3 regions of the Oryzomicrobium sp. genome follow, and region 3 is predicted to be linked to each of the others. Evidence: predicted binding sites of a transcription regulator. Region 3 holds the regulator's gene; each other region holds the start of a gene.

Region 1 (3,237 bases), on a different contig from region 3:
CGTCCTTGAAGGTGGTCACGGCCAGCACCGGCCCGAAGATTTCCTCCTGGAAGATGCGCATCTTGTTGTGGCCCTTGAACAGGGTCGGCTGGATGTAATAGCCCTCGGCCAGCTCGCCGCCGAGATGGGCGCGATCGCCGCCGACCAGCACCTGGGCGCCTTCTTCCTTGCCCAGTTGGAGGTAGGACTGGATCTTGTCCATCTGCATCTGGGACGCCTGGGCACCCATCATGATCGAAGTGTCCAGGGGGCTGCCCTGCTTGATGGCACGGACGCGGGCCAGGGCGCGCTCCATGAACTTGTCGTAGATGGATTCCTGGATCAGGGCGCGGGACGGGCAGGTGCACACTTCGCCCTGGTTGAAGGCGAACAGCACCAGGCCCTCGATGGCCTTGTCGAAGAAGTCGTCGTCGGCGCGGGCAATGTCCTCGAAGAAGATGTTGGGGGACTTGCCGCCCAGCTCCAGGGTGGCCGGGATCAGGTTGGTGGCGGCGGCCTGGGCGATGACGCGGCCGGTGGCGGTGGAGCCGGTGAAGGCGATCTTGGCGATGCGCTTGCTGGTGGCCAGCGGCATGCCGGCTTCGCGGCCGTAGCCGTTGACGATGTTGAGCACCCCCGGCGGCAGCAGGTCGGCGATCAGCTCGACCAGCACCAGGATGGAAATCGGGGTCGACTCGGCCGGCTTGAGCACCACGCAGTTGCCGGCGCCCAGGGCGGGAGCCAGCTTCCAGGCGGCCATCAGGATCGGGAAGTTCCAGGGGATGATCTGGCCGACCACGCCGAGAGGCTCGTGGAAGTGGTAGGCGATGGTGTTCTCGTCGATCTCGGACAGGCTGCCCTCCTGGGAGCGCAGGCAGCCGGCGAAGTAGCGGAAGTGGTCGACGGTGAGGGGGATGTCGGCGTTGAGCGTCTCGCGGATCGCCTTGCCGTTATCGACGGTCTCGGCGTAGGCCAGCAACTCCAGGTTCTGCTCGATGCGGTCGGCGATCTTGAGCAGGAGGTTGGCCCGGTCGGCGGCCGGGGTCTTGCCCCACTTGGCGGAAGCGGCATGGGCGGCGTCCAGGGCCAGCTCGATATCCTCGGCGGTGGAGCGGGCGGCCTTGGTGTAAGGCTTGCCGGTCACCGGGGTGATCACGTCGAAATATTCGCCCTTGACCGGGGCGACCCACTTACCACCAATGAAGTTGTCGTATTTGGCCTTGTACTGGATCTTGGCGCCAGAATGGCCGGGCAGTTCGTAAATCATAGTCTCCTCCTTGGATAGGATGGGTTGGCAACGCTCTTGAGTGAAGGCGTTCTCTCCCTAGGCAGAGACCGTGCCAGCTTTTCGCCATCCCCCGTCACCCCTGGCCAAAACCGGCCTGGCCGGGCAAACCGGGGTCGCCGGGGGCAGGATGCCCGGTCACTCTGGAGCACCCCCTGTCTTAAAACGGGACAATTGCTCCACGACGCAACGCGCCCGCGCCGGAAAAACTCCTGAAACCCTGACCAGGAGCGGACTTCGGTCAGGCACGGATCATGCACCATTCATAAGATGGAACATGACGACGCCCCCACCTCGCCGATCCGCCGCTCCTGGGAGCGCTGCGCCGAACTCGGCCTCTCCCCCGGCCAGCCCCTGCCCGACGCCAGAGTCTCCCAGGCGATCCTGGCAGAGCGCCTGGCCGCCAACGAACGTCTGGTGGCCTACGCCCAGCCGGTCATCGAAAATCTCCACCAGCAGATCGCCCGGTCCTCGTCCACCGTGCTGCTGGCCGACAGCAGCGGCATGATCCTGCGCTCGGTGGGGGATCTGGACTTCCTCACCAAGGCCACCCGGGTCGCCCTCACCCCCGGTTCGGTCTGGTCGGAAACCCACATGGGCACCAACGCCATCGGCACCGCCCTGCTCGAACAGCGGCCGGTGGCGGTGTTCGGCGACCAGCACTACCTGACCCGCAACCACTTCCTCACCTGCATCTCCACCCCCATCCACGGGCCGGAAGGGGGGCTGCTCGGTGTGCTCGACATTTCCAGTGACGCCCGGGTGACCCATACCCACGCCCAGGCCCTGCTGCGCACCACCGCCGAGGTGATCGAGAACCGACTGATCGAAACCCTGCCCGGCGGCGTCCTGGCCCTGCGCTTCCACGCTGCGCCGGAAGCCCTGGGCACGCCTCTGGAGGGCCTGGTGGTGCTCGACGGGGCCGGCCAGGTGCTCGCCTGCAACCGCCGCGCCAGCCAGCTCCTCGGCGGCGAGAACCAGCCCGGCGCCCTGCAGCGCTACTTCCGCGGCAGCCTGCCCATGCTCATGGACCACGTACGCCGCCGCGGCGGCCAGACCCTGCTGCTGCGCGGCGCCAACGGCCGGGAATACGCCGCCACCCTGGCCCTGCTCGCCGCCGTCCCGGGCGCCCCCCCTGCGCCCTCGCCCCTGGCCGGCCGGAGCGCAGGCGGCGGCATTGAGGCGGCCGCCCCGTCATCACCGGGGCAACTCGGCGCGCCGACCCTGGCCGACCTGAGCCTGGGGGACCCGCGCATGGCCGAGGCGGTGCGCCTGGCCTCCTGCATCGTCGAGCGGGACATCCCCCTGATGATCCAGGGCGAAACCGGCTCGGGGAAAGAAGTGTTCGCCCAGGCCTTCCACCGCTCGTCGCGGCGCCGCGACGGCCCCTTCGTAGCGGTGAACTGCGCGGCGATCCCCGCCACCCTGATCGAGGCCGAACTGTTCGGCTACGTCGAAGGCGCCTACACCGGCGCCCGCCGCCAGGGCAGCAAGGGCAAGATCCGCGAAGCCCACGGCGGCACCCTGTTCCTCGACGAGATCGGCGACATGCCCCAGGCCCTCCAGGCGGTGCTGCTGCGGGTGCTGGAAACCCGGCGGGTGGCCCCCGTCGGCGGCGGCGCCGAGGAAATGGTGGACATCGCCCTGGTCTGCGCCAGCCACCGGCCCCTCAAGGCCCTGGTCAAGCAGGGTGAGTTCCGCGCCGACCTGTTCTTCCGCCTCTCCGGCATCACCGTCGGCCTGCCGCCCCTGCGCGAGCGCAGCGACTTCTCGGCCCTGGTGCGCCAGCTGCTGCGCGACGAATCGCCGCAGCGCCCCCTGCGCATCTCCCCCGAGGCCCTGGCGGCGCTGCACCGCCACCCCTGGCCGGGCAACCTGCGCCAGTTGCGCAACGTGCTGCGCCTGGCGGTGGCCATGGTCGGCGACGAAACCCTGCTCGACCTGCGCCACCTGCCCGAGGACCTGCTCGAAGA
Region 2 (3,237 bases), on a different contig from region 3:
AAGCCTGCGAGCGGGGAGGGGAGGCAGCCCGGGTAAGCCTGACCCTGGCCGTGGCGGGCGGGCGGGCGCGCATTGCCGTGCGCGATACAGGCCCGGGTCTTGCTCCGGAAATGATCTCCCGAATCTTCGAACCGTTCTTCACCACCCGGGGGCAGGGGACTGGCCTGGGCCTGGCCATCGCCTTGGGCGTGGCCCGAGCCCACGGTGGCACCATCGACGTCAGCTCCACCCCGGGGCAAGGCGCCGAGTTCGTCCTCGAACTGCCCGCCGGCCCGGCGCCGGCCGGCGTTGCCGGTGAAGAAAACTGACCGCAGAAAACATCAATTAGTCATGACCACCCTGCCAATCCTGGTCGTCGAAGACGATCCCAACCTGCGCGAAGCCATCTGCGACACCCTGGAGCTGGCTGGCGAGCCCCTGGTGGCGGTGGATTCCGGCCCGGCGGCGATGGCCGTGCTCGATTCCCGGCCGGTGGGCATCGTCGTTTCCGACGTGCGCATGGAGCCCATGGACGGCATCACCTTGCTCAAGTCGATCCGCAGTCGCTGGCCTCACCTGCCGGTGGTGCTGATGACCGCCTTCGCCGACGTGGACCGGGCCGTGGAGGCCATGCGTGCCGGGGCCTGCGACTTTCTCATGAAGCCCTTCGAGCCCCAGGCCCTGCTTGCCCATATCGCCCGCTATCGGCTGCCCGACATGGCCGGCGATGCTGGCGTGGTAGCCGCCGATGCCGCCTCGCGCAATCTCTTCTCCTTGGCTGCCCGGGTGGCTCAGACCGACGCCACGGTGCTGCTCACCGGCGAATCCGGTGTGGGCAAGGAAGTGGTGGCCCGCTACATCCATCGCAACTCGGCACGGCGCGACGGGCCCTTCGTTGCCATCAACTGTGCAGCGATTCCCGACAGCCTGCTCGAAGCTACCCTGTTCGGCTATGAGAAGGGGGCCTTCACCGGCGCCACCCAGGCCCAGGCTGGCAAGTTCGAGCAGGCCCAGCACGGCACCTTGCTGCTCGACGAAGTGACCGAAATGCCCATGTCGCTCCAGGCCAAGCTGCTGCGGGTGTTGCAGGAGCGCGAGGTGGAGCGGGTCGGCGGCAAGAAGCCGGTATCCCTGGATATCCGGGTGGTGGCCACTTCCAACCGGGACATGGCAGAGGCCGTGGCCAAGGGCATCTTCCGCGAGGACTTGTACTACCGGCTCAACGTCTTTCCCCTGCCGATCCCGTCCCTGCGGCAACGCCGGGCCGACATCGTGCCGCTGTCACGGCACTTTCTTGCCGATCGGGGCGGCAAAATCGGCCGGCCCGGCCTGACCTTGTCGCCGGCCGCCGAGCAGACCCTGACCGCCTACGACTGGCCGGGCAACATCCGGGAACTTGAGAACGTCATCCAGCGGGCCATGATCCTGGCACCGGCGGACCGGGTTGACGCCGAGCATCTGCATTTGCCCGTGGCGGCCCTCCAGTTCGGCGCCGTGCCTGCCCCAACGCCGACGGCGCCCGTGGAAGCGGCGTCCCTGGCGCCAATGGGCGGCTTTGCCGCCCCGGCCCCAGCATATTCTCCCGCGGCGGTTGCGCTGCCGGCGGGGGCACCTTTTCACGAATCGTTGCCGGCCGGTAGCCATACTGCGGACGGTGTACGGCGCACCGAGAACATGCGCGACCTGGAGCGGGAGCACATCCTCGATACCCTTCGCTCGGTGGGCGGCTCCCGCAAGCTGGCGGTGGAGCGCCTGGGGATTTCGGAGCGCACGCTGCGCCACAAGCTGAAACAATATCGGGAGGCGGGCTTTCTCAAGGAATGAGCCGGCCGGAATGAACCCCTCCAGTGTTGCGCCGGTCTGACGTTAAGGAAGTAGTGGCGATGTGCTGGAGCGGCCTTGGGGGTGGTGAATCGGCGCCTCTGGAGTCGGCCTTAAGGCGGGGCTAAAGGTTGGCCCATTTCCTGCTAAAGTACGGGAAGCGTTTAGGAACACCTATGGACAGCAACGGTATCAACGACCTTCTCGGCCAGATGCGCGCCACAGCGGCGCTGGCCGCCGGCAAACCGGCCCAGGCCGGGGCGGATTCCAGCGCCCCGGGTGGGGTGGATTTTGCCCAGGTCCTGCAAAATTCGATCAACCAGGTCAATCAGACCCAGCAGCAGGCCCAGTCCATGGCCGAGAATTTCTCTGCCGGGGACCCCAATGCCAACCTGCACGAGGTGATGATCGCCCTGCAAAAGGCCAATGTGTCGTTCCAGGAGATGGTCCAGGTGCGCAACCGCTTGGTGGCGGCCTACCAGGACGTGATGAACATGCAGGTGTGATCTGCGCTGCTCCTAATCAACAAAAAAGCCGGTATCCGACGATACCGGCTTTTTTGTTGGGGTTTGCCGCTCAGAGCATGCCGCTTTCCCGGGCCTTGCGCTCCCGCTCGATGCGGGTGATGTAGCGCTGGATGGCGGCGAGCTTGGCACCCGACAGGTTGTCGAATTCGCAGCCAGCGCGCAGGTAGCTGTTGCCGGTCTTGTTGCTCTGGAAGAAGGCGTTGCGCACGATCATGTTGAAGACGATGGTGCCTTCTTCGGGCAATTCCAGCTTGCAGTTGGCAAAGGCGCTGTCCGCGGCGAAATCCTTGCGGTCTGCGGGCAGCATCAGGCCGATACCACCGCCACTGATGTCGAGCACCGTGGTTTCCAGAATGCCGTCGGCCAATGGGACGAAGCACTTGAGCGGATTGGCCACCGGAGTGGAAAGGCGGTAGTACTCGCGCCGTTGCAGGCGCAGGATCGATTCGGGCAGGTTGCCAGAGAAGGCCGGGCGCTGCTCATGGGTGATGGGAGTGATGCCGGGCAGGGTGAACTGGACCTTCACCTTGTCCAGGGAGGAGGTGAAGATGACCTTGTCCGCCCCGGCCACCTTGCGGTTCATCTCTTCGTTGCTGCCGTAGTCGAAGATCAACTGGTCCTCGTCGCCGTCCACGTCGACCAGAGAGGTGAGGAAGAACGACTTGCCATGATCGAAGTGGGCCGTGATCATGCAGCCCTTCTGTTGCAGGGCGCGCAGGACGAACAGCATTTCGCCCCGCGAAAACAGCAGATATTTGCTGTAGAGGTCAGAGTCTTCGAGATCGAAGGGCGACGTCGGTTTTTCCGTATCCGGCGCCTGTTCGTTTTCGGGCATGGGTGTCTCGTGGAGCAAGCGGGCAGGTCTCTGGGCGGGCGCTGCGGTCCCGCTGGCGGCAATGGAATGGCAGAT
Region 3 (3,237 bases):
CGAAAGGCACCGGCGCGGCCAGGCGCAGGAAGGCGCCGACGGCTTCCTTGAGACCCTTGATGCGGCCGTGGGGAATGGCGACGCCCTGACCCAGCCCGGTGGAACCGAGCTTTTCCCGGGCGAACAAGCTGTCGAAGACCGTGGCGCGGGCAATGCCGTTGCGGTTTTCGAAGAGAATGCCGGCCTGTTCGAAGACCCGCTTCTTGCTGGTCGCTTCCAGGTCTAGGACGACGTTTTCGAGAGGAAGGAGTTTGGCGATGAGCTCCATCGGACGATCCACGGAGACGTTGAACGGGCCAGCCTTGAATGCACGGTGCCACCGGTGTGGCGATGGGATTCGGAGCGGGCCGGGAGGAAATCGGGCCGGGGTCTCGGAGACTAAGGGCGAAACGTGGCCGGGAGGATACAGGATTTCCGGTCGTTGCGCTGACGGGGGCTGCGCCCCGGGCAGCGAGGGTCGAGGGGCCCGTGAGGGGAACAGTCGGCGGGCCCCCGCGGGGCCCGGCCGATCCGTTGGTTAGATCACTCGGCGACGGGGATGTTCTTCTCGTCCCGGTGGTGATCCTGGATTTTTTGCTTGTGCTTGATGACTTGGCGGTCCAGCTTGTCGATCAGGCTGTCGATGGCGGCGTACAGGTCGGAATCCTCGCTCTCGACGAAGATGTCCTTGCCGCGCACGTGGACGGTCACTTCGGCCTTTTGCTTCAGCTTCTCGACCGAGAGAATCACGCTTACGTCGATCACGTTGTCGAAGTGACGGATGACGCGGTCCAGTTTGCCGGTCACGTATTCACGGATCGCCGGAGTGACTTCCAGGTGATGCCCACTGATCTGCAGATTCATGGTTCTACTCCTTTAGAGGGACTTGCGGAGATTGGCAGCTGGAATGCCCATCCCCTCCCGGTATTTTGCTATCGTCCGGCGGGCGACGACAATGCCCTGCTGGCCGAGGATGTCAGCAATCTGGTTGTCCGAGAGAGGCTTCTTGGCGTTTTCCGAGCCCACCAGCTGCTTGATGAGGGCGCGGATGGCGGTGGCCGAACAGGCTCCGCCGGTATCGGTGGCCACGTGGCTGCCGAAAAAATACTTCAGTTCGAAGATACCCCGGGGTGAGGCCATGTACTTCTGGGTGGTCACCCGGGACACGGTGGATTCGTGCAGGTCGAGGATGTCGGCGATCTCGCGCAGCACCAGGGGGCGCATCGCCACCTCGCCGTGGTCGAAGAAGGCGCGCTGCCGGTCCACGATGGCCTGGGAGACGCGCAGGATGGTGTCAAAGCGCTGCTGCACGTTCTTGATCAGCCAGCGGGCCTCCTGCAACTGGCCGGACATGCCGCCGCTCTCGCCGCGGGTGCGGTGCTTTTGCAGCAGGTCGGCGTAGAGCCGGTTGACCCGCAGGCGAGGGAAGGCGTCTGGGTTGATGCTCGCTACCCACTGATTGCGCACCTTGCGCACGATCACGTCGGGGATGATGTAGCGGGTTTCCAGGGGCGCGTAGCGGGCTCCCGGGCGCGGGTCCAGGCCCATGATCATGGCCTGCACCGCCTTCAGCGTCTCGTCGTCGCAGCCGAGCTGGCGCTTGAGCCGGGTGAAGTCCCGGTTGGCGAGCAGGTCCAGGTGCTTTTCCGCCAGGGTCAGCGCCAGGTTGCGCACCGGGCCGGCGGGGCGGGCGCGCAGTTGCAGGGCCAGGCATTCCTGGGGACTGCGCGCGCCCACGCCGGTGGGGTCCAGGTTCTGCACGTGCTTGAGGGCGATCTCCAGTTCTTCCGGCTCGACCTCCAGCTCGTGGGGCAGGGCTTCGCCCAGTTCGTCCAGGGACTGGTCCAGGTAGCCGTCGTCGTCCAGGGCTTCGACGATGAAGCTGGCCAGGCTGCGGTCCCGGTCCGACAGGGAGGTCAGGCCCAACTGCCAGTTTAGGTGGTCCTTCAGACTGGTGACGGCGGCCTGGATGTCCTGGCCGTCGCCCTCGTCGTCCCCGTCGTTGTCGCGGCTGCCGCTGGGAAAGCTGCCCTCGGCGAACCAGCCGTCGTCCACGCCGGCGTCGCCACCCTCGGCGGTGTAGTCGCTGCCTTCACCGGATTCACTGGACTCGCCGTTCTCCCCGGATTCGCCCCGTTCCGCCTGGGCGTTGCCGTCGGCCGCCTGCTCGCCGCTGCTCAAGGCGTCGGCAAAGCCCGGCTCGGCGGGGCGGGCGGCGGGTTCGAAATCGTCCTCCCGCTCCAGCAGGGGGTTTTCCAGCAGGTATTGCTCGATTTCCTGGTTGAGCTCGAGGGTCGACAGCTGCAGCAGCTTGATCGACTGCTGCAACTGGGGCGTGAGCGCCAGGTGCTGCGAGAGCTTGAGCTGGAGGCTGGGTTTCATCGGCAGCGGCAACCGGCTGCTGCCTCATGGGGCGGCGCGGCGGCGGGGCGGTGGAGCATGGGCATGGAGCGGGTCGCGGTCACAGGCGGAAATGCTCGCCCAGGTAAACCTTGCGCACGTCGTCGTTGTGCACGATCTCGTCCGGGCGACCGGCGGCCAGCACGCGGCCCTCGTTGATGATGTAGGCCCGGTCGCAGATACCCAGGGTTTCGCGCACGTTGTGGTCGGTGATCAGCACGCCGATGCCGCGGGCCTTGAGGAAGCGGATGATCTTCTGGATTTCCAGTACGGCGATCGGGTCCACCCCGGCGAAGGGCTCGTCGAGCAGCACGAAGCGTGGATTGGTGGCCAGGGCCCGGGCGATCTCGACCCGGCGCCGCTCGCCGCCGGACAGGGCCACCGCCAGGGTGCCGCGCAGGTGGCCGATGTGCAGCTCGTCGAGCAGGGATTCGAGGCGGTTCTTCACCTCGTCCTCGGGCAGGTTCTGCAGTTCGAGCACGGCCTGGATGTTCTCGGCCACGTTCAGCTTGCGGAACACCGACGCTTCTTGGGGCAGGTACGAAAGGCCTTGATGGGCACGCTGGTGGATCGGCTGGTGGGTCAGCCGGGCCTCGTCCAGGTAGACCTCGCCGCCGTCGGCGGCCACCAGGCCCACCACCATGTAGAAACAGGTGGTCTTGCCCGCGCCGTTGGGGCCGAGCAGGCCGACCACCTCGCCGCTGGCCACGTCGAACGACACGTCGTGGACCACGGTGCGCTTCTTGTAGCGCTTTTGCAGGTTGTGGGCAGATAGGCGGCTCTGGCTGGCCGGCGCCGGCTGGGCCGGGGCGGTGGAGGTGAGGGTGGCGGCGTTCATGCGGTCATTCGTCATCGAGG

What was found. Region 3 encodes sigma-54, which starts transcription at its own class of promoters, with help from an activator protein. Its sites were predicted from a motif close to TGGCACGCTTNCTGCTNA; they were not measured.
Region 1: a site for sigma-54 is predicted at 1,305-1,322, ahead of exaC (acetaldehyde dehydrogenase ExaC). Genes of this name have one in related genera too.
Region 2: a site for sigma-54 is predicted at 1,933-1,950, ahead of fliE (flagellar hook-basal body complex protein FliE). Genes of this name have one in related genera too.

The regions. Positions count from the first base shown of each region.
Region 1 is NZ_DAISLS010000005.1:171,963-175,199, reverse strand. Features, by position in the region: gene exaC (acetaldehyde dehydrogenase ExaC) at 1-1,246, opposite strand, end outside; gene V7Z98_RS06155 (sigma-54-dependent Fis family transcriptional regulator) at 1,535-3,237, shown strand, end outside.
Region 2 is NZ_DAISLS010000012.1:58,987-62,223, forward strand. Features, by position in the region: gene V7Z98_RS12880 (sensor histidine kinase) at 1-308, shown strand, start outside; gene V7Z98_RS12885 (sigma-54-dependent transcriptional regulator) at 331-1,803, shown strand; gene fliE (flagellar hook-basal body complex protein FliE) at 1,977-2,306, shown strand; gene V7Z98_RS12895 (flagellar brake protein) at 2,377-3,162, opposite strand.
Region 3 is NZ_DAISLS010000004.1:17,246-20,482, reverse strand. Features, by position in the region: gene ptsN (PTS IIA-like nitrogen regulatory protein PtsN) at 1-268, opposite strand, end outside; gene hpf (ribosome hibernation-promoting factor, HPF/YfiA family) at 523-843, opposite strand; gene V7Z98_RS04335 (RNA polymerase factor sigma-54) at 856-2,361, opposite strand; gene lptB (LPS export ABC transporter ATP-binding protein) at 2,441-3,217, opposite strand; gene recX (recombination regulator RecX) at 3,222-3,237, opposite strand, start outside.